Regions from separate parts of the Thalassotalea montiporae genome, predicted to be linked through region 1. Evidence: predicted binding sites of a transcription regulator. Region 1 holds the regulator's gene; the other holds the start of a gene.
The links. The regulator sigma-54, encoded in region 1, starts transcription at its own class of promoters, with help from an activator protein. The targets are predictions, from matches to a motif close to GTTGGCACGNNNNTNGNNT.
Positions count from the first base shown of each region.

Region 2: a site for sigma-54 is predicted at 9,454-9,472, ahead of flgA (flagellar basal body P-ring formation chaperone FlgA). Genes of this name have one in related genera too.

Region 1 covers NZ_JBQRUO010000001.1:483,534-498,515, reverse strand. The annotation lists gene ACSLUR_RS02065 (extracellular solute-binding protein) at 1-228, opposite strand, end outside; gene ACSLUR_RS02060 (bifunctional diguanylate cyclase/phosphodiesterase) at 425-2,851, shown strand; gene zapE (cell division protein ZapE) at 2,946-4,061, opposite strand; gene ACSLUR_RS02050 (Z-ring associated ZapG family protein) at 4,536-4,991, shown strand; gene ACSLUR_RS02045 (Do family serine endopeptidase) at 5,069-6,424, shown strand; gene yjgA (ribosome biogenesis factor YjgA) at 6,533-7,051, opposite strand; gene pmbA (metalloprotease PmbA) at 7,170-8,513, shown strand; gene mgtE (magnesium transporter) at 8,689-10,047, opposite strand; gene ACSLUR_RS02025 (HPr family phosphocarrier protein) at 10,270-10,545, opposite strand; gene rapZ (RNase adapter RapZ) at 10,576-11,430, opposite strand; gene ptsN (PTS IIA-like nitrogen regulatory protein PtsN) at 11,444-11,896, opposite strand; gene hpf (ribosome hibernation promoting factor) at 11,900-12,187, opposite strand; gene ACSLUR_RS02005 (RNA polymerase factor sigma-54) at 12,215-13,723, opposite strand; gene lptB (LPS export ABC transporter ATP-binding protein) at 13,785-14,519, opposite strand; gene lptA (lipopolysaccharide transport periplasmic protein LptA) at 14,523-14,981, opposite strand.
Region 2 covers NZ_JBQRUO010000001.1:911,032-926,013, forward strand. The annotation lists gene glnB (nitrogen regulatory protein P-II) at 1-238, shown strand, start outside; gene bamD (outer membrane protein assembly factor BamD) at 322-1,083, opposite strand; gene rluD (23S rRNA pseudouridine(1911/1915/1917) synthase RluD) at 1,238-2,212, shown strand; gene pgeF (peptidoglycan editing factor PgeF) at 2,196-2,981, shown strand; gene clpB (ATP-dependent chaperone ClpB) at 3,206-5,782, shown strand; gene ACSLUR_RS03935 (DUF4124 domain-containing protein) at 5,958-6,419, opposite strand; gene pssA (CDP-diacylglycerol--serine O-phosphatidyltransferase) at 6,711-7,550, shown strand; gene ACSLUR_RS03945 (flagellar protein FlgN) at 7,802-8,230, opposite strand; gene flgM (flagellar biosynthesis anti-sigma factor FlgM) at 8,240-8,557, opposite strand; gene flgA (flagellar basal body P-ring formation chaperone FlgA) at 8,632-9,324, opposite strand; gene ACSLUR_RS03960 (chemotaxis protein) at 9,502-10,431, shown strand; gene ACSLUR_RS03965 (CheR family methyltransferase) at 10,466-11,299, shown strand; gene flgB (flagellar basal body rod protein FlgB) at 11,363-11,761, shown strand; gene flgC (flagellar basal body rod protein FlgC) at 11,764-12,183, shown strand; gene ACSLUR_RS03980 (flagellar hook assembly protein FlgD) at 12,217-12,906, shown strand; gene flgE (flagellar hook protein FlgE) at 12,960-14,309, shown strand; gene flgF (flagellar basal-body rod protein FlgF) at 14,564-14,982, shown strand, end outside.

The DNA.
Region 1 (14,982 bases):
ATCTGCAAAACTATTGTCACCATCTTGTATTAAGCGATTTAGTAGCTTGTCTGCTTTACCACTAACAACGTTTACTTTAATTCCCGTCGATGCTGAGAAGCGCTCTATGATAGGGTTAATTAGCTTTGCTTCACGAAACGAGTACACGTTAACCACAGACGACTCGGCACTATTTGCAGCCACAATAGGTAACATAAAACCAAGTGCTATTTTTGCTATAAACTTCATACAACACGCCCTAACCTCTAACGGAGCTAAACGTAAGCTAAGCGAAACCTAGAGGGCAGCTATCTTACGCGTTAAAATCACCAGTCATATTAATGATAATAATTATCATTTACAAGCAGTATTAACTGACATATGATACACAGGTTGCCATTTTTGGTGCCTCGCCTGTTTTATTAGTTGTAGATTGCTCATTTTCATGTTCGAAAAGTTGATTCGTTATAAAACTGTTGTTCTAACTGCGTTGATTGGCTTGGCCATGGCAATCGGCGCGTTTGGTGTTATTCAACACTATGAGCAACAGCAAATTAAAAACCAATTTCACGCAACCTTTATTGACAAGGTCACGGGCTTATCACAAGCCATTATCGCGATTGAAAAAGTGCTGATTGCGACCCAACAGATGCTTAAAGTTTACCCAGATTTAAATCGGCAACAATTTTCTCAACTGGTCAATGACGAGTTACTCTCCGGCACGGTCATAACAGGTATTGAGTGGGCGCCGAGAATAAAGCAATCTGCCAGCGCTGTTTTTGAATCAAAAATGCGTGAATCAGGCATATTTGATTACCGTATTCACAAGGTGGCGCAAACACAAAGCTGTGAACCAGCTGCCGACCAGACCATACTTCCCGTCGCGTTTACCGAGCCAAGCACTCATCTAGGGCAAGAACTAGGTTTAGACCTCAATTCAGATTGCCAATTACGTACGCAAATTGAAGAAGCCATAGACAAGCAAATTATCAGTTCAAAAACGTTCACAAGTGATCAGGATGAAATTGGTGTGAGAATGTTGCTACAGGTATCCAACAACAGTACTAATGTGGGCATTATTGTCGGCATGGTAATGGTAAACCAATTGGTAGACAGCCTATGGGGTGGTTTAACGCAATCTGAAAACTTGGTCTTAACGATATACGAAAATACCCAACTCAACGACGCGCACAATCAAAAACACAAACTCTACGATTCTCGTTGGCAGCTAAATTGCGAAAATAACATCGCCTGTTTTACGCGGCCTGCTTTAGTCGAAACCACCAATATCCCTTTTGCCAATCAGCAATGGGTCATTGAGTTTAGCCAAATTAAGTTAACTAGTGGTGAAGATTACTTTCCTTATCTTGCTGCAGCACTGGTACTGGTAGCAACAGCGAGTTTAAGTTATTACCTGTTCACGAATATTACCCGTATTCAATGGGCCAACTCGTTAGTCGAAGAAAAGACGGCATCGTTAAAGTTTCAGGCAAGCCACGATTTACTAACGGGGTTGCTTAACAAGAACGCCTTGTATGAATACTTGCAGCAATTGAACAAGACTCATCTGGCGTCTAAGTTTATGCCGTTTAGCGTTTTATTTATTGACTTGGACTACTTCAAAAAAATCAATGATACCCAAGGTCATATGGTCGGTGATTTGCTACTGGAACAAGTTGCCAACAGACTAAAACACAACAGCCGCAGTAACGATTTACTGTTTCGTTTTGGTGGCGATGAGTTTGTTATCGTACTGCAAAATATGTCCTCAGAGCGACGCGCAACGAACATCGCGCAACGCTACCTAAGTGAGCTGCAACAACCGTACAATATTGAAGGGAACACCTACACTATTGGGGCAAGTATCGGCGTAACGGTCATCGATTCCGACGACTTTCATCCTGAAGATATCATCAGAAACGCTGATATTGCGATGTATCAGGCCAAAGAGTCAGGCCGCGGCCAAGCGATTTTTTTCCAGCATAAAATGTTCGATGACATCGTTCACTTGCATCGCTTAGAGTCAGATTTAGACAAAGCGATTTCACAAGATCAATTTGAACTGTATTACCAACCGATATTTAACAATGAACAACAGCTTATCGGTTTTGAAGCCTTGGCTCGTTGGCAACATCCAAGTAGAGGGCTGATTATGCCGCTCGACTTTGTACCTATTATAGAAAAAACCAATAAGATTAAGCCATTTGGCTTACTCGTTGCGCGCAAGGCGATCGCCCAACTTGATAAATTTCGCCACCTTTATGGGGTGGAACAATGCCCAGCGATTAGTATTAATGTCTCCGCCCTGCAAATTGTTGACGATGAAATTGTACAGCTCATTGAGTCACAACTGTCCCATTACGCATTGCCAGCTCATTTGTTAGCAATAGAGCTGACCGAATCGGCATTAATAGAAAATCACACGCTTGTAAAAGCGCGTCTCAAGCAACTTAGCGATCTTGGTATTAAAATATACCTTGATGATTTTGGCACTGGCTATTCATCACTATCGCTACTGCAACACCTGAATATTGATGTGTTAAAAATAGATCGTGCTTTTATCTCAGCATTAGCTGAGCAAACGCCAGAAGCCAAAAACTTAGTGAAAGCCATCATTCATATGGCGCAAGCACTTCATTTGAAAGTGATCGCAGAGGGAATTGAGGATAAGCAAATAATTGCTCAATTGACGGCAATTGGCTGCCATGCCTTTCAAGGCTACTACTATGCTAAGCCACTCCCTGTGGCGCAGTTAGCCAGCTTTATGGCACCGCTGCTTAACCATAAGCGCAATAACAAACGTGTAATCACGAATTCAGTGGCGATAGCTAACGCAAAAGCTATAAATACCGCAATCAAGCATATCGCTTAGCTTGAGCTACTCTACCAGCGCTTATGTGAAAGCCCATTGAGCAAGGTGCTAACGACCAAGTAAGGCATTGGCTACTAAGCACCCTGTTGAGCCATTAAGGCAAGTGCTCACTTGCCAGATAATCATGTGATTGCATTTCCTGTAAACGGCTTAGACAACGTTTAAATTCAAACTCCAAACCACCATGGCTGTATAAGTTATCCATAGCCACCTCGGCCGAAATAATCAGCTTTACTTTGCGCTCGTAAAATTCGTCAACCAAGGCAATAAAGCGACGTGCTGCGTCATCACAATCAACGTTCATTTGCGTTACATTGGCTAGCAACACAGTATGGTATAGTCGGCTCAACTCCATGTAATCGCTTTGACTGCGAGCACTTTCACACAGCTCACTAAATTCAAAATGCACAACCCCATCAGACTCTTCAATGGTGGTCAGCTCGCGATGGTTGATTTCAATGACTCTACCTTTTTCACCCGGTTCAACTGACAACTGCGTGAAGTATTGTGCAAGGTTGCGACTAGCTTGTTCATCTAATGGATGATGATAAATTTCGGCTTGTTCAAGTGTCCGCAGTCGGTAATCAACACCACTATCAACATTAACGACCTCACAGTTTTCATTAATCAGTTTAATTGCCGGTAGAAAACGCGCACGCTGCAAACCATTTCGGTATAGCTCATCGGGGATGATGTTCGACGTTGCCACTAAGGTGACGTTGTGGGCAAAAAGCTCTTCGAATAAAGTCCCTAAAATCATTGCATCGGTAATGTCAGAGACAAAAAACTCATCAAAACAAATAATGCAGGCTTCATCAGCGAAACGCTTAGCAATGATTTTCAGTGGGTCAGATTGCCCAGCTAAGGTTTTCATTTCATCATGCACGCGATGCATAAAGCGATGAAAATGTACGCGCATTTTATTTTCAAACGGCAGGCAATCAAAGAAAGTGTCAACCAAGTAGGTTTTACCACGCCCAACACCGCCCCAAAAATACAGGCCTTTGACATTACTTGGTGCTTGCTTACCAACTACGCGCTTCCAACGATTAAGCACTTTTTTGAAGCCTGTCACAGGTAAAGGTTTGTTTTCTAGGTCATCGAACACACGCTGTAAATGTTTAACAGCATTCTCCTGCGCCGCATCGTATTGAAAGTCGTCACGTGTTAAGTCTTGTTGATATTTTTGCAGCGGCGTCAAATTGATCATGAAGCGTATATTCCAGCTATTACTGTTATCATCTGTATAAGTTTATTGGAGGCTTATTCTAGTGTTAATCAAGCTTCGCGCTTGAAAAACCAAAATTAGCAAACATATTCGCTATATTAGGCCTGCATTAAACGCTATATTTACGTTATACCAATTGAAATAAATACTTAATCATTCAGCGAGAATTAAAAGGCTCATAAGCAAGGCATTGATTGCAGAGAATGGCCCTCTCCTTGTCAAAATCAATAGTGCAGTATTTGAGGCTTTTAAACTCGCCCTTTGGGAGCTTGTCAGCGTCGCGATAATTGCGCCAAATTTATTCGATGTAGAATAACTATATCTGCACAAATTTGGCTAATTCTCCCACCGCTGACAACGCTCTGAATTGATCAATTAATTAATTCAATTGGTATTTATGCTAATGGTTGAATATTCTCACTAATTTTCTGAACGAATACAACGAGGAACCTAGATATGACAGTTGTAACAAGTATCGCGCTTTTGTTAGTTGGCATCGTAATTGGCTTTATTGGCGGTCGCTTTTTATCGGCATCTGCTAAAGAAAACAAAGCACTAGCGGAAAAGGTCACTAAAGGCGAAGCAGCTTTAACCCAATATCAAAACGATGTTGCTGAGCATTTGGATGATTCTGCCAAGTTACTAGAGCAAATGAACGCAACCTGCCAGAAAGCGATGAAACAAATGGAGCAAAGTACTGCTTTATTACAACGCGCTACGCCAACCGAGAGCGAAGCCATGCCATTTTTCTCTCAGGAAACTCAAGAACAGCTCGCACAAACCGTTAAGTTGCGTCATGAGAAGAAGCCTGACTTTAAAGAAGAAACGACAGATGAAGCACCTCGTGACTACTCAAGTAACCCGAGCGGTTTATTTGATGATAAGAAACAAAGTGTTACAAATGCCGAATAAGGTTATTTTGAACTAAGTTAATTACGATTAGTCTGTTAATGGGTCTACTTAATTCTTGTTAAGGAGTTTTTTTAAGTATGAAAAAATTGTCGTTAGTGATCAGCGCCGCATTAATTTCCAGTTCAATTGCGTTATCGTCAAGCCCAGCATTTGCCAATCTACCCCTTGCTGTTGAAGGCCAAACGTTGCCAAGTTTAGCGCCTATGCTTGAGCGCACGACACCAGCGGTGGTTAGCATTTCGGTTAAAGGTACGCATGAAGTAAACCAGCGTGTACCAGATGCTTTCCGATTCTTCTTTGGGAATCCAAGACGTAACCAACAGCCGCAAGAGCGTCCATTCCAAGGGTTGGGCTCTGGCGTCATTATTGATGCAGATGAAGGTTATATCGTTACCAATAACCATGTGGTTGATGAAGCAGATGAAATCTTAGTAACATTAAAAGATGGTCGCCAGCTAGAAGCAAAAAAAATCGGCTCTGACGCCGAAAGCGATATCGCACTGCTACAAGTCAAAGACGATGATTTAACGGAAATTAAAGTATCCGACTCAGATCAATTGCGCGTTGGTGATTTTGCTGTCGCTATTGGTAGCCCGTTTGGTTTAGGCCAAACCGTCACTTCAGGTATTGTCAGTGCATTAGGTCGTAGCGGGTTAAATATCGAAAACTTCGAAGACTTTATCCAAACTGATGCTGCAATTAACAGTGGTAACTCAGGTGGCGCATTGGTCAATTTGCGCGGTGAATTAATTGGTATTAACACCGCAATTCTTGGCCCAAACGGCGGTAACGTCGGTATCGGTTTTGCCATTCCCAGCAACATGATGAATAACTTGGTCAAACAAATTATTGAGTTTGGTGAAGTTCGTCGCGGCGTGCTTGGTGTTGCTGGCCGCAGTGTTAACGGCGAAATTGCCAAGGCAATGGCCTTAGAAACTACCCAAGGTGGCTTTATTGAGCAAGTGGTTGCAGACTCTGCCGCCGCAGAAGCGGGCATTAAAGCCGGTGATGTTATTACCAAAGTTAATGGCAAAATGGTGAAAACCTTTGCTGAGCTACGCGGTAAAATTGGCTCAATTGGCGCAGGTAAAAAAGTGAAATTAACTGTCATTCGTGATGGCAAAGAAAAGCGCTTTACTGTGAAGCTAAAACAAGCTGAATCAGCCAATGTGGAGGCGGCGAGTATTCACCGCATGCTTGATGGCGCCGAGTTAGACAATGCCGCTGATGGCAAAGGCATTGAGATTACTGACGTTGAAGATGGCAGTGCGGCTGAGGCTGTCGGCCTACAAGCTGGTGATGTCATTACAGGGGTTAACCGCAAAGATATTGCTACTATTGCTGAGCTAAGAAACTACCTGAAAGACAACACGGGTGTATTAGCACTGAAAGTTGAACGTGGTAACCGTGCCATGTACTTAATGATTCGCTAACCCAGTAAATCAGTAACATCTAGCTTTTACTGATATTAAAAAAGCGCTGCTTTTGTAAAAAGGCAGCGCTTTTTTGTATCTTGCATTTATTAGAAGAAAGAGTAACAGCTAGCCTTGATAATGGGCTTTGATATAAGCCAACAAATCGCGATGACTCTTACCAGGCTTATTGTTGGCCTGCTCTTTAGACGCTTGGCGAACTAGTTGCCTTAACTTTTGACGTTCCATACCCGCGCACTGCGCCAATAAGTCTTCAACCTCTTGATTACCGCCAGCCAGTAATTCATCGCGCAGCAGTTCAAACTTCTCGTGTTGCTTACTTTGCTGTTGATGCTTATTCGCTAATACGTCCATTTCCGCTTTAAGCACATCAACATCCACCTCTGTCAGCAATTTCGCAACAAAGCGGCTATGACGTTTTAACGCATCCGGTTTATTAAGGATTTTATCAGCCAAAATCATCGCATCTTGCAACTCTTCGTTTAGTGGCAATTTATTGCGCTTCGCTTTAGGCAGACGAATAATGGTCAAGGCTAAATCCTGCAATTTATGCATGTAGCGTTTGACATCGGTTTTACTTACATAATCTTCATCGAATTCGTCGATATCGTGGTCTAAGTGGTGCATAATGATCACAAATCAAAGTCAGTTTCCCGCTATTATACAGCAAATGTACAACAAACACTCTTCGGGCAACGCTTAACTTAGGCGCAACAACTCGCCAGTACCTCATCGGAAGCAAGTAATGAAAGAAGTCGATAGCATTAACACCCAAATTGATCATGTTAAAGGTCGCGTAGAGAACGCGTTAGCACTCGCCCAAAAACTGGGTGCAGACAACGCAGAAGTTGCCTTAAGCCGTCAACAGGGGTTAAGTGTTAACACCCGCATGGGCGAAGTCGAAAATGTCGAATTTACCAATGACGGTGCCCTTGGTATTACGGTATACAAAGATGGACGCAAAGGTAGTGCTTCAACAGCTGATTTATCAGAAGAAGCGTTAAATAATGCCGTTAAGGCGGCTGTCGATATAGCCAAGTACACTTCAGTGGATGACTGTTCAGGTCTAGCAGATAAAGATCGCCTAGCAATGACACCCGTTGAGCTAGATTTATACCACCCGAAAGCGCTCACCACCGAAGAAGCCATCGACATTGCCAAGCAATGTGAAGACGCAGCACTAGCAAGTGATGCACGTATTACTAACTCTGACGGCGCAACACTAGCTAGCTTTGAAGGCTTTAAAGTCTATGGTAACAGCCACGGTCAATTAGTCGGTTATCCAAGTACACGCCACAGCCTAAGTTGTGTCAGTATCGCGTCAGATGGCGACGATATGCAGCGCGACTACGCTTATACGGTTAATCGTGACTTTGCGCAATTAGATGCACCAGAGCTTGTTGGCCAACAAGCAGCGAGCGAAGTTATCTCAAGGCTACATGCCGAGAAAATTAGCACTCAAAAAGTGCCCGTCATGTTTCGTGCTGATATTGCCAATACCATTTTTGGTCATTTTATTGCTGCCATCAGCGGTGGTAATTTGTATCGTAAATCATCTTTCTTGTTAGATGCGTTAGGCCAACCAATTTTCCCAGAGCACCTAACGATCAGTGAACGCCCTCTCCTAACCAAAGCATTAGCGAGTAGTAGTTTTGATGCAGAAGGCGTTGAAACTATTGATCGCGAAATCATTAGCCAAGGACAATTAGAAACCTATCTTTTAACGAGCTATTCAGCGCGTAAGCTTGGCTTACAAACGACGGGTCACGCTGGTGGCATTCACAACTGGCTCGTTACCGCTAACGGTGGTGACTTTGACGCTATGCTGAAACAGCTTGGCACTGGCCTGTTAGTCACCGAACTAATGGGGCAAGGAGTAAATGTAGTCACTGGTGACTACTCGCGCGGTGCCGCAGGCTTTTGGGTTGAGAATGGCAAAATTGCTTACCCTGTGTCAGAAATCACCATCGCTGGTAAACTACAAGATATGTTTAAGGGCATTGTTTCGATTGGCAAAGACACCGATATGCGCGGTAGCATTCGCACGGGTTCGTTATTAATTGAAGAGATGCAAATCGCCGGAAACTAAGCTTCAGTTAAGACTACTCCCCCCAAAAGCTTACCGTTAAAACACAAAAAGCGCGCTAGTTTATGCCTTTAGGTAAAAACTAGCGCGCTTTTTATTGTCTGTTAGATTTCTATTTGGCCTTTTCTATTCGCCCTTTTCTACTTCTACCTGGGCTAGGCAGGCAACCTTACGCAACTTAAGTCAGTAATAATGTTGCAGTACCGAGGAAAGCAAAAATACCCACCACATCGGTAATTGTCGTCAAAATGACACTGCCCGCCAGTGCTGGGTCAATATTCATTCGTTTTAACATCAGCGGAATCATCACCCCAGCGATCCCCGCTGCGGTCAAGTTCATGAGCATGGCAAAAGCAATAATGCCGCCAAGCGTTAAATCTTGCTTCCACACCGCCACCACAGTCGCAATTAAAAACGCCCAAATTAGGCCGTTTAAAAAGCCAACGGCTAGCTCTTTGTACAATAAGGAACGGGCATTACTATCACCGACATGACCCAGCGCAAGACCACGAATAACCAAGGTTAATGTTTGGTTACCCGCAACGCCGCCCATACTGGGTACCAGCGAGTTCAATACCGCAAGAATCGCTAGCTGGCTAAATATGCCTTCAAACATGCTAGTTACGGCAACTGCGAGCAATGCAGTGATCAAGTTAACACCAAGCCACACGGAACGCTGGCGCGTACTTTTGATGACGGGCGCAAAAGTATCGGCTTCGTCATCAAGACCCGCCATACTCATCATTGAATGCTCAGCTTCTTCACGAATAATATCAATTACATCATCAATCGTAATACGACCGAGCAAACGCCCATCTTCGTCAACAACAGGCGCAGAGAGCCAGTCGTAACGCTCAAATAATGCCGCAACATCATTTTCAGGCATATCAGGGGCTACCGCTTCAATATCTGCGTCAATAAGGTTAGAGACGACAGTTTCAGGCTTTGAAGTAACAATGGCTGATAACGACACCGCGCCAATAAAGCGATCGTGACGATCAACCACATAAAAACTATCAGTGGCTTCTGGCAATTCACCTTTTAGGCGTAAATAGCGCAACACCACATCAACCGATACATCTGGGCGAATAGTGATGGTATCGGTATTCATGATACCACCAGCAGTATCTTCTTCGAACGATAACGCCGCCTCGACCCTAGCCCTGTCTTGTGTGTCCATACTTTGTATGACTTCTTGGTAGACACTATCAGGTAGGGTACGCAGTACTTCGGCTAAGTCGTCAACATCCATCCCTTCAGCGACTTCTGCAACCTTTTCTGGTCGCATGCTCTTCAAGATGCCCTTGCGCACCTCTTCATTGAGCTCTTCAAGTACTTCACCTTGGTGATCAGGATCGATAAGTTGCCACAACACAGGTCGGCTTTTAACGGTGGAAGATTCGAGTATCAGCGCGAGATCATAGGCAGGCAATTTTTGCAGTAGTTTGCGAACATAAACAAACATACCACTACCAAGCGCTTCATTTACCTCTTGTAGTCGTTGTTGATTAAATTCTTGTTCTGATATTTCCGGCATAACTCACCCTGCGCCGACTGATTTACTGGCTAACTTACTGAGAGACATTGACGATATCGATGTCGCGAGTAACGATAAGTATGCGGTTAATAGCTTAACGCTTGATGACAACTTGGCAACAGTTTAAACCATGTAGCATTAGTTACTGCACTGCCAGCAAGTGTATATGAGTTGCTTGTGTTTTTCAGCTTTTAATTTGGCTAAGCCTAAGATTTTTCAACTTTATTCTGCTTCGTCGAAGCGCTGGTTGATGAGTTGGCAAACACTTGCTAGGGCTTGTTCAGCATCATCACCATCGGCAGTTACCTTAACAACTTTACCTTGGCCCCCCGCAAGCAACATGATTGCCATGATGCTGCTCGCATCAGCGCTATTGCCATCTAACGCTAAAGTAATTTGTGCACTAAATTGTTGGCTTAATTGTGCAAGCTTAGTGGCAGCACGGGCGTGTAATCCCAGTTTATTAATGATTTCAATATCTTTGGAAACGCTTGCCATGTGACTTCCCAATGTAAAACTAGGCTAAATTTAGGTGCTCTTGATGTCGATATCGCGATGACGCGATTGCACATCTTCACGTTCTTTGCGAAAGTTACCAGCAAGTAATTCAGCAATATAGACTGAACGATGTTTACCACCAGTACAACCAATCGCTATTGTCACATAACTACGGTTATTTCGCTCTAGGTGCGGCAACCAAGTCATTAAAAAACTATTAATTTGCCAAACAAACTTAGTGACAATCGGCTGGCTGGCGAGAAAGTCACGGACGGGTTGATCTAAGCCAGTTTGCGATTTTAACTCTTTGTCCCAGAATGGGTTAGGTAGAAATCGTGCATCAAACACGTAATCAGCATCTGCAGGAATACCGTGTTTAAAGCCAAAGGATTCAAACACTAGCACCATAGCCCCTGTTTTCTTACCGAGTATACGTTCACGTACGAGATCGGCTAACTGGTGTGGCGAGAGCTGGCTAGTATTCATATATAAATCAGCGCGAGTTGAAACAGGCTCAAGCAGTTTTTTCTCTAATTCTAGCGCTTGATCAAGTGCAATATTTTGTCTGATCAGTGGATGCAAGCGGCGTGTTTCACTAAAACGCCGGATCAGGTCGTTATCGTTCGCATCAAGATACAGAATGGTCAGCTCTACGGCAGCAGGCAGATAATCAAGAATCTCATGAACGTCTTTGGGCTCAGCAGGCAAATTACGTACATCGAGCGATACACCAACGTTTTCGTATTCGTTAATTACTGTATGGGTAAGCGCGGGTAGCAAGTTTACTGGAATATTATCAACGCAGTAGTATCCTAAATCTTCTAAAACTCTGAGCGCAACTGATTTGCCAGAGCCTGAACGACCACTGACGATAATAAGTTTCATAGTGTGCTTACCGTTATTCCGCTTGGTTAATCAACTCGTAAAGCTCATGATTACTAGTACATTTACGAATTTTTTTATTGATTTGTTTGTTGCTCAGCAGCTTAGCAATACTTTGCAGTGTGGATAAGTGATCTTTACAACAGTCTTCAGGCACAAATAACGCCACGAAGATATCAACAGCGCGGTTATCAATCGCATCAAACGCCACTGGCTGTTCAGTGGTCATCAGTACTGCCACAACTTGATTCGTGCCAGTAAGGCGACCGTGTGGTATTGCAATACCATTGCCAATGCCTGTGCTGCCCATTTTTTCACGAGCCAGCAAACTTTGCAGCAATTCAAATGTTGAGTGTTCAGGAATGTGACTAGTTGCAATACTGCAAATTTGCTCGAGGATTTTCTTTTTGCTTGACAGTGGGACTGCACAGGATGTGCAGTCCTCGGTTAGTATATCTTGCAGCTTCATAGTTTAATGCTGAGTAATTTTACCTTTGTATTTAAGGATTTGGCGGTCAAGTTTATCAATGAGCGAGTCAATTGATGCGTACATGTCTTGATTTTGTGCTGAGGCGTGAACCTCTGTGCCGTTGAGGTGAACTGTCGCCTCGGCTTTTTGGTTTAATTTTTCTACGGTAAGAACGACGTATACATTGTTGATGTGATCGAAATGTCGCTCCAGCTTTGCAAACTTAGTGTTAACGAAATCGCGTAATGAATCTGTCACTTCTACGTGGTGGCCTGATAAATTAATTTGCATAAGCTTTATTCCTCATTGCTTGAATACTTAAAGTAGACTTTTTCTTTGATTTGACGGTGGAATAGATAAGGACTCTCGGTACTTAGCTATTGTCCGTCGCGCAACATTAATCCCTTGCTCTGCTAATAGTTCCGCCATTTTGCTATCACTTAATGGTTTCGATGGAGTTTCTGCTGAGACAAGCTTTTTAATTAATGCTCTGATAGCAGTAGATGAACATTCCCCCCCATTTTCCGTACTAACATGACTAGAAAAGAAGTACTTTAATTCGAAAATACCTCTAGGCGTGTGCATGAACTTTTGCGTGGTTACACGCGATATGGTTGACTCATGCATATCAACCGCTTCTGCGATGTCGTTTAACACCATCGGGCGCATCGCTTCTGGCCCGTATTCAAAAAAGCCTTGCTGACGCTGAACAATACAGTTTGACACTTTCAGCAGCGTTTCGTTGCGGCTTTCTAAACTTTTAATGAACCATTTGGCTTCTTGCAGGTTTGAACGGATAAACTGATTATCGTCCGATGACTTCATACTTTTGGTCATCGCTGCGTATTGCTGATTAATTGATAATCTTGGTGCTGTACTTGGATTAAGCTCAACCACCCAGCGACCATTTTTCTTTTCCACAGAAACATCTGGGATAACGTACTGATCATCACCTTGCACTACCGCATCACCAGGTCTTGGGTTTAATGATTGGATCAGGCGCAGTGCCTCGCGCAGCTGGTCTTCCTTGAGCTTGGTTTTTCGCATTATTTGACGATAGTCACGATTACCCAATAAATCAATGTGCTCGCTAATGATCAGCTTACTTTCTGCTAAATACGGTGTGTCGTTATCAAACTGATTCAATTGAATCAATAAACATTCAGGAATAGAGCGCGCTGCCACCCCAATAGGATCGAACATATTAATACGCTTTAATACCGCTTCAACTTCATCAAGTTCAACTTCTTCAAGACCTAGACTTTCCAAAATATCTTCGGCAGAAACAGTTAGGTAACCAGCATCGTCAACGGCATCGATAATTGCCATAGCAATGGCTTCATCGGTTTCACTAAAGGGTGTTAGCTCCATTTGCCAGCGCAAGTGGTCTTGAATAGAATCGGTGGTTTCACCTTGATAAACGTAGTCATCACTGCCTGCAGTGCCAATGCCTGAGCTACTTACACCTGCACTAAATGACTCATCCCAAGTGGTATCAATACTCAACTCTTCTGGAATGTCATTTTTTTCCATCGCCTCGGTAGTGCTGACTTCATCAGCGGTAGGCATAGCATCTTCAGAACCATCTGTTGTCACCTGCTCAGTCGTTGCCGTAGCAGAATAAGCATCGTCAATAGACTCGCTGTCACTACTTTCCGATGAGGCACTCGCCGACTCATCCACTTCAAGCAGTGGATTGCTTTCCAGCGCTTCTTGAATCTCTTGTTGAAGGTCTAATGTTGATAATTGTAGTAACTTGATAGCCTGCTGAAGTTGCGGCGTCATCGTAAGTTGCTGACCAATTTTTAACTGCAATGATGGACGCATTTAAGTCTAACGGTTTCCTTTTGTTGTGTTCTTTTATTCAAGTAAAACGCTAATGATTTAACTATAGCGTGAATTGCTCACCTAGGTATACATCTCTTACTTGCTGATTCGCCAAAATTTGTTCTGAATCACCTTCAGCGATTAATTCTCCGTGACTAACGATATATGCATGCTCACACACATCAAGTGTTTCGCGAACATTGTGGTCAGTGATCAAAACGCCAATGCCACGTTGCTTTAAATGCAAAATAATCTTTTTAATATCGCCAACTGAAATTGGGTCAACACCGGCAAAAGGTTCATCTAGCAAAATAAACAATGGGTCGGCTGCTAACGCTCTGGCAATCTCAACACGACGACGTTCACCACCCGATAAACTCATGCCCGTATTATCTCTTATATGGCCGATATTGAATTCTTCAATAAGCAATTCGAGTTTTTCTTCACGCTCAACTTCCGTTAAGTCTTTGCGTGTTTGCAAGATCGCCATGATGTTTTGATAAACCGTCAGTTTGCGAAAAATAGACGCTTCTTGCGGCAAATAGCCAATACCGCGACGCGCGCGCTCATGCATAGGCAACAAAGTTAAATCATCTGCCCCTAAAGTGATTTCACCGCTATCGTTCGGCACTAAGCCAACAATCATATAAAACGACGTGGTTTTACCCGCACCATTAGGGCCAAGTAAACCCACAATTTGTCCAGTACTGACCGACAAGCTGACATTTTTAACAACCTGTCGACCTTTATAAGCTTTTGCTAAGCCAGACGCGGTAAGTGTTACTTCTTGTGTCATCGGCTATTTATCACTTTTTGCTTTAGGTTTTAAAATGGTGGTTACCGACTGGTTACTGCCACCCTCTGCTTCCAATTGTTCAGTTAGCGTGTTGTATACGATTTTCTCACCGCTAACTTCACTACCAGCTTGCGTCAACAATGCATTGCCCGAGATGGTGATAGTGAACGTTAATGGTTCATATTTAATTTCATTGGCTTGCAAACGAATCTTACTGCCATCTTCAAGCAGTTGTTCAAATGTTGCTGGTTGCCCTTTAGCAACATAGGTTTGCACGTCTTGATCTTTTTGACTAAAAACTTGCACGAGGTCAGCTTTAATTTTCAATGAACCTTGTGAAATCACTACATCATCTAAGTAGCTGGCAATTTTGTTCTTTAAGTCACCTGCTTGACGCCCCGCCGAGATATGAATTTCTTGCTCAAGGTCAATTTTTGCAGCAAGTGTCGGAGTGCTGATCACA
Region 2 (14,982 bases), 430 kb from region 1:
GGGCTTTGGCCGTCAAAAAGGTCATACTGAGCTATATCGTGGCGCGGAATATATGGTGGATTTTCTGCCAAAAATGAAAATTGAGATTGTCGTGGCATCTGACGATGTCGAGCGCTGTGTTAACGCTATTATTGAAAGTGCGCAAACAGGTAAAATTGGTGATGGTAAAATCTTTGTCACTGATGTTGAGCGTGTAATCCGAATCCGTACTGGTGAAGAAGACGAAGCAGCTATTTAGACTCTAACTCTCTTTCCTCTGAGCTGAACAATAAAAAAAAGCTGCATGTGCAGCTTTTTTTGTACCCGTTGGTAATCGAGTGATTAATTATTTAACAATGGGTTATTAGGGTAGTTAGCCGCAATAACTTGCAGTGTGTTACGTTTTAAATCGTCTAATCCTAATGCTTGATAGCATTCAACCATCAGTTCAAGAGCCGCTTCTGTTTCTTGAGTTGGTGCGTAGTATTCAACGATGTAGCGAGCACGATTAGCGGCAGAGACATAAGCCTCACGCTTTAAGTAAAATTTAGCGACTGCAAGTTCGTATTGAGCTAAGCGAGATTTAATCGCAATCATGCGCTTTCTCGCATCTGCAGCATATTTACTGTCTGGATACTCATCAACGATTTTACGTAAATCCTTAAAGGCATCTCGTGATGCGCTTGGATCGCGATCTGAACGGTCAATACCCGCTAAATCTTGGAATAAGTTTTCTTCTGTCGCTACGTTAATTAATGCGCGCATGTAGTAAACATAGTCAACGTTAGCGTGCTTAGGGTTTAATCGTAAAAAGCGATCTGCTAATGCAATGCCTTGCTCAGAATTACCTGTTTTATAATAAGCAAACAATAAGTCTAATTGCACTTGGTGCGAGATAGGGCCAAATGGAAAGCGAGAATCAATAGCAGATAAAATTTGAATAGCTTTTTGATATAAGCCGTTATCAAGCGCTTCGCGAGCGTCAACAAACAATGCTTGGGCGGAACGATCAGGTACTTTTTCAATATCAGTATCAGAAGAAGAGCAGCCAGCAAGCGATACTACTGCGGCTAACACTAAAGCTCTTAAGGTCAATTTATCCATAGACTCGATTATCACTAGGTTGTTTTCGTTAAAATTGTTATGAAAGCCCTAAACAAAAGGGTAAAATGCTTTTCTTTTTTTGTTGAGCAGCATTCTAACTCAGCATTCTTGCCTTGCACAGTGCAAATACTAATTTGATAGCAAAGAGATTTTAATGGCCGAAATTATCCAACATCAAGAAACTGTTCCACAATCCTGCTTAGGAAAACGTTTAGACCAAGCATTAGCGGAAATGTTTCCTGATTATTCGCGTTCACGCTTAAAAGAATGGATTTTAGCGGGTAATGTTAAGTTAGACGGCAAGGTTGTCACCAAAGCGCGCGAAAAAGTGTTTGGTGAAGAAACCGTTGAAATTGATGCCACCATTGAAGCGGAAGTGCGCTTTGAACCGCAAGATATTCCGCTAAACATTGTTTACGAAGATGATGATATTCTGGTCATTAACAAGCCAGCGGACTTCGTGGTTCACCCAGGTGCAGGTAACCCAGATGGCACAGTGCTTAATGCTTTATTACATTACTGTCCTGAACTTGAGCTAATTCCACGTGCTGGTATTGTTCATCGTCTAGATAAAGACACAACGGGGTTAATGGTAGTTGCCAAAACCATTGCCGCGCAAACAAATTTAGTTGATGCTTTGCAAGCGCGTGAAATTACGCGTGAATACGAGGCGATCGCCAGCGGCATTATGACCGCAGGTGGTACAGTAGATGAGCCAATAGGGCGTCATGCAACTAAGCGCACTCATATGGCCGTGACGATGTCGGGGCGCCCATCGGTTACCCATTACCGTGTGATGGAAAAGTATCGCTTACATACGCGTTTACGACTGCGCCTTGAAACGGGTCGTACTCACCAAATTCGTGTGCATATGGCACATATCACGCACCCGCTAGTCGGTGATCCGTTATACAATGGTCGTCCAAGACCACCTAAAAATGCGACGCCTGAGTTACTAACATTTTTGCGCAGTTTTAAACGTCAGGCGTTGCATGCCGCAATGCTATCACTGTATCACCCAATCACGGGCGAGTTAATGACATGGCGTGCCGACATCCCTGATGATTTTGTTGAACTCGTCGAGTTATTAAAAGAAGACACTAAGCTTAACAGTGAGCAAGACTACTAACGCTGGGCAGCATACAGCTAGCCACAAAGTTGCTGTTGATTGGCCGGCCCGCCATGTCACGGCATTTACGACGACTCGCGAGCTTGCTGGCGAGTTGGCGCTGGCCGGTCAATACGATAGCTTTAATTTAGGGCTGCATGTTGGCGATAGCCCAGAACAAGTTAATGCCAACCGAGCAAGTCTTGCTAAAGATTTACCAGCTGGTACAAACATTCAATGGCTTGAGCAAGTCCATGGCAGTAATGTTGCTATTGTCGATCAATATCAAGTGGCACCAATTACCGCAGATGCAGCGATAACACGAAGCCCTAATATTGCCTTAGCGGTAATGACGGCAGATTGCTTGCCTATTTTAATTGCCGATAAGTCAGGGCAAGTTATTGCCGCAATTCATGGTGGCTGGCGACCATTAGCGCAAAATATAATTGCGAAAACTGTTGAAGCGATGAACACACCTGTCGCGCAATTAGTGGCTTGGTTAGGCCCTTGTATTGGCCCAAGAGCTTTTGAAGTTGGCAATGAAGTTAAAAACACATTTGTAAACCTTAACCCGGCAACGGTAGTTGCTTTTCAGGTAGTGCCTCAGTCTGCTCAAAAATACTTGGCGAACCTGCATCAAATTGCGCAATGTCTACTCAGTGCTTCAGGTATTGTTGAGGTAGCCAGCCTGCCTCATTGCACCTATTCTATGGCGCAGCAATATTATTCTTACCGACGCGAAAGCGTCACAGGCCGTATGGCAAGTATTATCTGCCGCAACGATTACTAGTGCTTACGCTGCTACTGTTAGCCCCTCTGCATATTATTAGCTCCTCCAAAGAACCTTAAAAGCTTGTTTTAAATCAACATCGCACCCTACATATACTTGATTTTAGCAGTTAAGCCCCTATAGATAATGTTAGTTTTAAAGCGTTAGCAAATTACAGTGAGCTAAATCACTATCATTTTACACTTGCTAATGCTAACCAGAAATTATCGAGAACCGAGGTTTGTATGCGTTTAGACAGGTTTACTCAGTCTTTCCAATTAGCTATTTCTGATGCGCAATCATTAGCATTGGGGCGAGATCATCAGTTTATTGAACCACTGCACTTAATGATGGCCTTACTAAAGCAATCTGGTAACAGCGTTATTCCTTTGTTAAAAAGTGCAGGGGTTGATGTTAGCTCGCTGCGCAAACAAGTTGATAAAGCGCTTGATGGGCTGGCAAAAGTTCACGGTGTTGGTGGTGAAGTTCAACTTTCATCAACAACCGGTAACTTGCTAAACCTTTGTGATAAGTACGCGCAAAAATTAAAAGACGCTTACATTTCTTCTGATGTGTTTTTATTAGCTGCGCTAGAAGATACTGGCATGCTAGGCCAGATTTTAAAGTCGCTAGGGGCGACAGAAGCGCGGCTCAAAGATGCCATTAAGCGTATACGAGGTGGTCAAAACGTTAACGATCAAAATGCGGAAGATGTAAGACAGGCGCTCGATAAATTTACGATTAATCTCACCGAGCGTGCAGAGCAAGGTAAGCTAGATCCTGTAATTGGTCGTGACGATGAAATTCGTCGTGCAATTCAGGTGCTTCAGCGTCGCACAAAAAACAACCCTGTACTTATCGGTCACCCAGGGGTTGGTAAAACCGCCATTGTCGAGGGTTTAGCGCAACGTATTGTTGATCACGAAGTGCCAGAAGGGCTGAAGAACAAACAGGTATTGTCGCTTGATATGGGCGCACTGGTGGCGGGCGCAAAATATCGTGGTGAATTTGAAGAGCGTTTAAAAGCAGTATTGAATGAGTTGTCTAAGTTAGAAGGGCAAGTCATTCTGTTTATTGACGAGCTACATACCATGGTCGGCGCAGGCAAAGCCGATGGTGCAATGGATGCTGGAAATATGCTGAAGCCAGCACTTGCACGCGGTGATTTACACTGTGTTGGAGCGACAACACTCGACGAGTATCGTCAGTACATTGAAAAAGACGCAGCGCTTGAGCGCCGCTTCCAAAAAGTTATCGTTGATGAGCCAAGTGTTGAAGACACTATCGCGATTTTACGTGGTCTAAAAGAGCGTTATGAACTGCATCATTCGGTGAATATTACCGATCCGGCAATTGTTGCCGCTGCAACACTTTCTCACCGATACATCAGCGATCGTCAATTACCCGATAAGGCAATTGACTTGATTGATGAAGCGGCTTCCAGTATTCGCTTGCAAATGGACTCTAAGCCAGAAAACTTGGACAAATTAGAGCGTAAACTTATTCAGCTTAAACTAGAGCAACGCGCCTTGGCGAAAGATACTGACGATGCGTCAATCAAACGTCTATACGCCATTAACGCAGAAATTAAAGATACGCAGCAGCAATATGACGAGCTAGATGAGATTTGGACGACTGAAAAAGCAGCATCGCAAGGGACGCAAACCATCAAAGCAGAACTTGAACAAGCGAGAATAGATTTGGACTCAGCACGCCGTGCGGGCGATTTGAATCGTATGTCTGAGCTGCAATACGGCAGGATCCCTGAACTTGAAAAGCAGTTAGATTTAGCCAGTCAAGCGGAAATGCAAGAAATGAGCTTGCTCAGTAACAAAGTTACTGAAATTGAAATTGCTGACGTGCTTAGTCGCTCCACTGGCATCCCCATAGCTAAAATGCTGTCTGAAGAGCGTGAAAAGTTACTCAGTATGGAGAATGAACTTCATCAGCGCGTCATAGGCCAGTCTGAAGCCGTTGTTTCTGTCGCTAACGCTATTCGCCGATCACGAGCAGGCTTGGCAGATCCTAATCAGCCAATAGGCTCTTTTTTATTCTTAGGCCCAACAGGTGTTGGTAAAACAGAGTTGACTAAAGCGCTAGCCGAATTTTTGTTTGATACTGAAGATGCCTTGATTCGCGTTGATATGTCTGAGTTTATGGAAAAACACTCCGTTGCTCGACTAGTGGGAGCCCCTCCAGGTTATGTGGGTTATGAAGAAGGTGGCTATTTAACCGAAGCTGTGCGCAGAAAGCCCTATTCGGTAGTGCTGCTCGATGAAATTGAAAAAGCGCACCCTGATGTGTTCAATATTTTACTACAAGTGCTTGATGACGGCCGTTTAACTGATGGTCAGGGGCGAACGGTAGATTTTAAAAATACCGTCATTATTATGACTTCCAATATTGGCTCGGAATCAATCCAAAGCTATAGCGGTGACGAAGAATACGAATTAATGCGAGCCTCTGTGATGGCAGAGCTTAGCCAACATTTTAAACCTGAATTTATTAACCGTGTTGATGATACCGTTGTTTTCCATCCATTAGTCGCAGAGCAAATAGTTGAAATTGCTAAGATTCAAATTGCATCTTTATCAGCGCGTTTAGCACAGCAAGAGCTTGGTTTGCACCTTGACGACAGTGCACTAAGAAAGGTTGCAGAAGTTGGTTTTGATCCTCTATTTGGCGCTAGGCCATTAAAACGTGCAATTCAAACAGATATTGAAAACCCTATGGCGCAGCGTTTACTGGCAGGAGAATTTGAAAAGGGCCAGAAAATCGTTGTTCAATTTGCTGATGACAAATTTACTTTCACTACGGAATAGTGATGTTTTTGATTGTTTTAGCGCAAGAAGAAAAGTGTAAATGTAGATAACTTTCCAGTGAGTGATTTTAGGTCGTGCTTTTAGGTAATGGTTTTAGGTAGTAGCTTGGTAGCTGCTACCTTTTTGATGATTGGTTACTGCTGTTAACTGAATAAGTTATCGCAGCTAAATTGCATTAGCTATTGTCGTTATCATCACAGTAAATTTCGACGTGTTGTTTATTCAGCATACGCTGTTCTTGCTTTTCCTCTGGCGTTAGTAAACGAGAGCTGCCGTCTGGTTCTTTTAATAAAATTCGTTCAAAACCACCAAGCAATTTCAAATTAACTTGTGCTGCTTGGCAGTTCTTTTCAATTAACTCTGAAGCCTGGCGGGCACGTTCGAGCTCATTCTTGGCTTCTTTTTGTGCTTGCCTTTCTGCCAACCAATCATCAACAAATGAGTTTTTTTCACCGTCAGGAACTACTGGCGCATAAGCAACGCGGACATCGACTTTGGCAAAATCTTTATCGTTAGGATGCTGGTGACTAAAATGCACAATATTGTCTTTATCAACCCAGCGGTAAACAGTTGTATCTTGAGCGTTTCCTGACATTGTGAATAACAGCAGGCAAAGTGTTGGAATCAACTTGTACATAATTAAGGCCTTTTACTAGCAAACTTCCCAGCCAACAGCATTGAATAAAGTTTAACCCATCTTAAACATTAAGTTGATATATTGACAGCGTTTTTTCTGACCTCTGACTCACTGCACGCAAAGCTGTAAGTTGATTAATTATCAGTGTTGGGATTGCACAGTGAACATCCCCGATGTTTTGAGCTTACCGTGCCTATTTGAATTAATCTGTTACTAAATTTACGTAATGCGGCGCTAAAAGAGATGTGCTAAATTAGCTGTTTTTATCAGACAAGGACATTTCTCGCTTATATGACTTCGCCTAATGCTAATGTGAACCAAAGCCGAGGTATTTATTTATTGCCGAACTTATTAACTACGGCAGGCTTGTTTTCAGGGTTCTACGCGGTTGTTTCGTCAATGAATAATCATTTCGAAGCTGCTGCAATTGCTATCTTTGTGGCAATGATTTTTGACGGGCTAGATGGCCGAGTTGCTCGTATTACCAATACTCAAAGTGAATTTGGTGCCGAGTATGACAGTATGGCTGATATGGTTTCTTTCGGCATCGCCCCTGGGTTAGTGGCCTATAATTGGGCGCTCTCTGGTATGGGTAAGTTTGGTTGGCTTGCGGCTTTTGTCTTTGTTGCCGGTGCAGCGCTTCGCTTAGCACGATTTAATACTCAAGTAGGGGTTGCGGATAAACGTTATTTCCAAGGGCTAGCAAGCCCAGCAGCAGCTGGTGTTATCGCGAGTATTGTTTGGGTCGGTACGGAATATCAACTAAACGGCCAAGACTATGGCTTTATTATGGGTTTATTGACCATAGTTACTGGTTTATTAATGGTGAGCAACTTTAGGTATAACAGCTTTAAAGAAGTCGATTGGAAAGGAAAGGTCAGCTTTATTGTGGTCTTACTGATTGTCTTGGTCTTTGTGGTTGTCGCCTCTAGCCCTGCTGAACTGTTAATGGCAGTATTTGTTTTGTACGCATGTTCAGGCCCAATAACAACGGTTCGCTCAGTGAAAAAGCTTAAATTAGAGCATGTAGTTGGTGACGAAGATCATGACGCTGACTTTGATAGCAAAAAGGCTACTGTAAATAATAACCAAGCAGCAGATGATGCTAGCAGTATGACTGAGCAAAAATAACTTGCCGTTTTGACTGCGCTAATCACTAAGTTTATTGATTAGCAAAGCTTAATAACATAAAAAAACGCCAACTTAATGTTGGCGTTTTTTATAGGTAGTGTTTTTGTTTCACCGGCTTTGACTTGAGGATTTGTCTAGCTAACGTCACCTAAAATATGATTACAGGCTATCTAATTGGGAATAGGTAGACTTCAGGTTAAGCGATTGTGCTTAAGCTTTTATATCCAAGCTTCTTTACTTGGCTTTGATATCTAGGCTTTCATATCAAGACTGCTTAGCCCAGCGTGTTTCTTACCTTTATTATCGTACGTCATTGAAGAGCGATTGTGACGCTCTAATAGGGTCGTCTTCATGCGCTCAACGGCAAGTTGTGAATGAGTAATCACTTGGCCATTGATGATATTGAGCTCTTGACAACGGAGCAGGGTAGCTTGAATTTCTTTAAGCGAATCATCGAGCAGGTTTTGCGCTTTGTCCGCCAAAAACTGTGGATTTTTGCTGATATTAGCGTCTAACCCTTCAATCGCTTCAAGCAATACCTTTTTTTGTTCGGTAAGCGTATTTAAAGCCTCAGGGTCTCGTTGCGTGAGCAATTCTTTTTCGTCAATTAACAACTGCTCTAGAGCAGTCAGTTGTTCTAGTTGTTTATTAAGTAATTGCTGTGAGACGCTTGAGCTCATTGTTATTCTCTATAGTAAATCAAATTCAAATTTGGCGATGCTTTGCGCTAACTTTTCCGCATCTACCTTGTAAGCACCTGATTGAATTGCTTCTTTTAGTTGATCAACTTTTCTTTGATTCACTGGTGGCGCATCACCGTTTTTCTTTTGGATATCGTTCAACTGTCTTGCTTGCGGTGTTAGTGACACTGAATCTTGGCTAACTCTTGTCGCCTGAGATGTGTTAACCGCTTTTTGGTCGACTTGGTTCTTTACGTCGTTCTGTTGCTGCTGCACAGTACGATTAACTTGATTGTTATTATTCAAGTTGTTGATATTAATAGCCATTTCTTACACCTGCATGTTGTGTATTACTCATTCTATAATATTATCGGCCAATTACTGAATTTCTTTATCATTATTTACAAATTAATGGTCACTTTATTAACGCCACTTACTCGGCCGGTAACGAGTTTACCAGAGCGATTATTTTTAACTCGCACTTTATCGCCAACGTGGCCATTGGAAACTGATGTTCCCGATGTTTTTATACTAAAGGTACTACTGCGAGCGATGAGTGTCACATTATCCCCTTTGCATACCGAACAAACGTGATTAGGCGATATTGCCTTACCCTTCACAATGTTGCGTTTGGCTTTTGCGCCATAGAGACTGTTTACGTCGCCTATGGCCTCACCGCGCAAGCGTTTTTCATCAATGTAAGCAATTTGGATATTATCAGGGGTTAGCATGCTGCCGCGGTCGATTGCATATTTAGCAACTACTACCGGGGCATCTATCGTCACTTTCACAGGAACATATAGATTCCAGGGGCTTGATCCCTCGCAAGTTATTTTAACATTTACGTTTCTACTGTTATGAATATCAGGTATATTGGCCTGCAAATTCTGGTCACAAGGTTTGATCACTATTCTAGGGTCGAGCTTGGCGGCAGTAACGGAGACTTTACGATTACTAACATGTGTGAAGCTATCCTCAACTGAACGTTTAGCGAGGCCTTCAATAAAGTCTCGATCAAAACTGGTGGCAATTGCTTGCGATTGAAGCTGATAGCACAGCGTTAAAAAAGTGAAAAGAATCTTCGATTTGCTCATGTTTACGTGTCATCGTGTTATTGACGTTAAATACTCGACTATGCTTAATATCAAATGGCTTAGTTTTAACTCAAGTATTTAACGGCGCTGTCAAAAAACAGGCGCTTAGACTAATGTTAAATTAATAGTAAACAAGAATTGTGCCTTTTCTGTTGCACATGAGATTAAGGGGTAACTATGGCGGGCATTTTAGACTCGGTAAACCAACGTACTCAGTTAGTTGGCCAAAACCGACTCGAGCTATTGCTTTTTAAATTAATTGGACCACAGCGTTTTGGCATTAACGTATTTAAAGTACGTGAAGTGCTGCAGTGCCCTCAGTTAACATCGCTTCCAAACCAAGATCCTTTTATCAAAGGTGTTGCGCACATTCGTGGGCAAACTATTTCTGTGATCGACTTAAGTAAGGCCACTGGTGGTCCTGAAATACCGTTAACGGAAAACTGTTTTATTATTATCGCTGAATACAATCGCAGTGTTCAGGGCTTCCTAGTTGCTGGGGTTGAGCGTATTACTACACTGAGCTGGCAAGACATTATGCCGCCGCCAGAAGGTGCTGGTAAATCTAGTTACCTAACGGCCGTTACTGAAATTGACAAAGAAATGGTGTCAATTTTAGATGTTGAGAAGATCCTTAACGAAATCAACCCAGTGTCTACCGACTTGAGTGAAGAGGTTGCTGATGCCTCTGTTGGTGCTAGCTTGGGTGAGCGTGTGATCATGATTGCTGACGACTCGACCGTTGCGAGAAACCAAGTCAAGAGAGCGCTTGAGCCGCTAGGACTTAAAATGGTATTGGCTAAAAATGGTCAAGATGCCCTTAATCAACTCAATGAAATTGCAGAGCAGTGCGGTAATACTATCGAAGAAAAAGTTGCCTTATTAATTTCTGATATTGAAATGCCAGAAATGGACGGTTATACCTTGACCGCAGAAATCAAAAGCAATGAAAAAATGCGTTCGATGCCGGTTATTTTGCATACCTCACTAAGCGGTGTGTTTAACAATGCCATGGTTGAAAAAGTTGGAGCGGAAGACTTTATTCCGAAGTTTCACCCTGACGAATTAGCAACTGCAGTGAAAAAGTGGTTAAAAATTGAAGATTAATCCTCTTTTCTTAGTTTGCTTTTAGGACATTGCAGTGCCAGCTAGACAATTAGATGACAAAAGTTATCACGACTTTAGAACCTTTCTTGAGCAACAATGCGGAATCGTATTGGGTGATAATAAGCAGTATTTAGTAAAAAGCCGCTTAGCGCCGCTGATGGCAAAATTTGAGGTTGCTTCATTGGCTGAGCTTGTGCAACGCACACTTAGCCCCATGGAGCGTCAACTGCGTGCAGCGGTTATTGATGCGATGACAACCAATGAAACTTTGTGGTTTCGTGATGATTATCCTTTTGAACTGTTAAAAAGCAAAATTTTACCTGATTTTGCGAACCAACGTATGCCATTAAAGATTTGGTCTGCGGCCAGCTCGTCTGGTCAAGAGCCATATTCGATTGCCATGACGGTACTTGAATACATGCAATCTAAGCCTGGCTCTTTTCCTGGTGGGGTTCAAATTGTTGGCACAGACATTTCAAATACTATGCTTGAGCATTGTAAATATGCCCATTATGACGGCCTAGCGCTTGCGCGAGGGCTTTCGGCAGAGCGTAAGCGTCAGTTTTTTGAACCTGGTGATAACGGCATGCTTAGGGTCAAAGAAGCGGTTCGAAAGCTGGTGAGCTTCCGCCCGCTAAATTTGCTGAATAGTTATAGCCTTATTGGCAGATTCGATATCGTTTTCTGTCGTAATGTACTTATTTATTTCTCACCGGAAATTAAAGCGCAAATCCTTTCTCAAATTCACGGAGTGCTCAATAAAGATGGCTACTTATTCCTTGGAGCCTCTGAATCACTTTCTGGATTAAATCAACAATTTGATATGCTTAGGTGTAACCCTGGCATCGTTTACCAAAAGCAATCATAAATTTGACGCTAATGTTGGCATAGTAATTGTATTGCTACTTTCAAATGATTTGGAGGTAGCATTATGGCTATTAGTTTTGACAAAGCGTTCGGAATTCACCCGCAAGGGATGATGTTGCGTGCCAAGCGCGCTGAAATAATTGCAAGTAACATTGCTAATGCCGATACCCCTGGCTACAAGGCCAAGGGCATGAACTTCCAAGACGCACTTGCCGGTGCGGCAAAAAATCAACAAGCGGGCATGGCTCGCACTCACGAAAAGCACTTTGATATCCGTACTGAAATGACTGCTGGTGAAGGATTTCGCGTTCCAGATCAACCAGATACAGGTGACGGTAATACTGTAAATGTACAAGTGGAACGAAACTTGTATCTAGAAAACACATTACAGTATCAAGCCAGTGTGCAATTTTTAGATTCTAAAGTTAAAGGGCTGAAAAAAGCGCTATCTGGAGGGCAATAATTATGAGCTTATTTAATGTATTTGATATCAGTGGCTCAGGCATGGCGGCGCAATCGGTCAGGTTGAACACCACTGCCAGTAATATTGCTAACGCTGACAGCGTCAGTAGCAGTGTCGATCAAACCTATCGAGCGCGTCATCCGGTTTTTGCCGCTGAGATGCAAAAAGCTGCCGCAGGACAAGATGGCTCCGTTGGCGTTCAAGTACTTGGTATTGTAGAAAGCGATAAGCCGCTTAACGTTGAGTATTCACCCGACCATCCAATGGCGGATAAAGACGGCTATATCTACAAACCGAATGTGAATGTGATGGAAGAAATGACCAATATGATTTCTGCGTCACGTTCATATCAAACCAATATTCAATTAGCGGAATCAGCTAAGAATATGGTGAACAGAACCCTGAGATTAGGTCAGAGCTAATAGGCTCGACCAGCAGTTAGAGTGAGATAGAGTATGGATTCAGTTAGTGGCAGCAGCAGTTTAGACGGCCTTCGCTGGCAACGAGAGACTGGGGTACCAGAAGCCGATGATAACAACGGCATGTTAACCCAAGAAGATTTCTTTGCCTTGATGACTCAAGAGCTTGCTCATCAGGACCCAACCAAGCCTGTAGAGAACAACGAGATGATTTCGCAGATGACGGCGTTTTCAACGACAGACGGTGTGGCAAGACTTAATGACTCATTTGCACAATTTGCAAATTCAATGTCGTCAAGCCAAGCATTACAAGCTTCTTCTTTGGTCGGTCGAAGCGTTTTGGTTGAAGACAATACTTTTGGTATGGCAACAGGTGAGCAGCCAAAAGGTAAGATTGTTACTGATAGCCCTGCGAGTAACGTCAATATTTATGTTGAAAATACGGCGGGTGAAATTATCCAAACAGTTCCCGTTGGCAATGTGCCAGCAGGTGAGTCGAATTTTACATGGGATGGTATGACATCAAATGGCGAGTTAGCGCCTGAAGGGGCATATCGTTTCCGCGTTGCAGGCTTAGTTGACGGCCAAGCGTCAGAGCTGCAAGCCATGACTTACCGAAAAGTAGACAGCGTAACGCTAGCAGGTGCTGGCGGTAATATTGTGTTGAACCTAAACGGCGGTTCAACGATGAATTTATCTGATGTTGTTGAAGTAACTCAAGGCTAAGCGAAATCAGCTTAGTAAGTTAATTCAATAAAAGATTTCCAAGAGGTGAAACTATGACTTTCAATGTAGCACTAAGTGGCTTAAACGCTGCCCAAAAAGATTTAGATGTAACGTCAAATAACATCGCCAATGTTAACACCACAGGTTTTAAAGAGTCTCGCGCTGAGTTTGTCGATGTATTTGCAACATCGCTATTGGCAGCAGGTAATACAAAAGCCGGTGATGGTGTACTTACCTCAGAAGTGGCACAGCAATTTTCCCAAGGTAGTATACGTTTTACCAACAACGCGCTGGATTTGGCGATTACAGGTAACGGTTTCTTCGCGACAGTGCCTGAATTGAGTAGTTTAGAGCGCTCTTATACGCGTGCTGGTGAATTCAAGTTAAATTCAGATAACTTTATTGTTAATTCGCAGGGTGGTCACCTATTAGGCTTCCCCGTTAACAGTGATGGCTCTTCATCTTCTGTTGCGCTAAGTACCGCTTCACCGATACAAATTCCGACAGCTTCGGGTTCTCCAATGCAGAGTCGCGAGGTCGATATTCGCATGAACTTGCCAGCAGGCGATCCGGTTATTGCGGCGGCATTTGATATTACCGATCCTCTGACGTATAACCACTCCACGTCGGTAACCGTATTTGACAGTTTAGGTGATAGCCATGTTATGACCTATTACTTTAAAAAATCAGCGGCTAATGAGTGGGATGTCTATACTGCTGTTGATGGTAACCAAGTTGCCATTAACGACCCTTCGCCAACTGGTGTGGGTGAAGATAATTCTACGCCACCTACGACTCCAACCGGTGCGGGTATACCAGCTGGTGCAGCACGCTTGTATTTTTCTGCCGGCGGCGAATTTAAAGGTCAGTTTCCCGATACATTAATCACTAACACATTGGGTGCAGGTATTTTAACTAATGGTGCAGATCCGACACAGACAATTACCATTGACTTTAATTTAGATACAACAGGCGGTAACCCTAACGAGCCTACGCAATTTGCTGCGGGCTTTGAAGTTACATCACTAGAACAAGATGGTTTAGCGGTTGGCCGATTAACAGGTCTTGATATTGACGACGATGGTTTAATTCGTGCCACCTACTCAAATGGTACTTCAGAGCCGCTTGCGCGAGTTGCTCTAGTTAGCTTTGCCAATAACCAAGGATTGACACAAGTCGGTGGAACCTCTTGGAAAGAAAGTTTAACTTCGGGTGAGGCATTAGCAGGTGAAGCCGGCTCAGGTACATTTGGTACGATTAACTCATCGGCACTTGAGCAGTCGAACGTAAACTTAACCGCCGAGCTTATCGATTTGATTTCCGCTCAGCGTAACTTCCAAGCGAACTCTCGTTCACTAGAAGTTGATAACCAGCTAAACCAAACAATTTTGCAGATTCGATAGTCTACTAGCAGATTTATTAAACAATTATCTAGCTTTGTTTATCAAGCCCCAAGTTTTATTGGGGCTTTGTTTTGATTTCTATTTTTTACGCCTACTTTATAATTCACGCCTTCTTCTTTGTACTGTCGCTTTACACTTCAAATTCTCTTCTGATTTTCTTTTTATCGGTAAGTTGGTATTTCTGGCACTTTATTTGCTTTTACTAGTTTAAGAATATTGAACTAACAGATATGCAACGTTGATCGGAGTCCACAATGGATAAAATGCTCTATGTCGCAATGAGCGGTGCAAAGCAAAATATGCACGCTTTAGCGGTTACAGCGAACAACCTCGCAAACGCCAAGACTACTGGCTTTAAAGCCGATTTAGCGCAAGCTAGAACCATGCAGGCTTTTGGTGAAGGGTTGCCAACTCGGGTGTTTTCCATGACTGAACGTGCCAGCCAAAATTTTGGCGGCGGTTCAATTCAAACCACTGGACGTGATCTTGACGTTGCCATTCAAGGTGATGGTTGGTTAGCAGTACAAACGCCAGATGGTGGCGAAGCTTATACCCGAGCTGGTCATTTAAAGTTAACTGAAACGGGCGGCCTAGAAACCAGCAATGGTGATTTATTGATTGGTGACGCCGGACCGATTTTTTTACCGCTTCCGGTTAACAATATTCATATTTC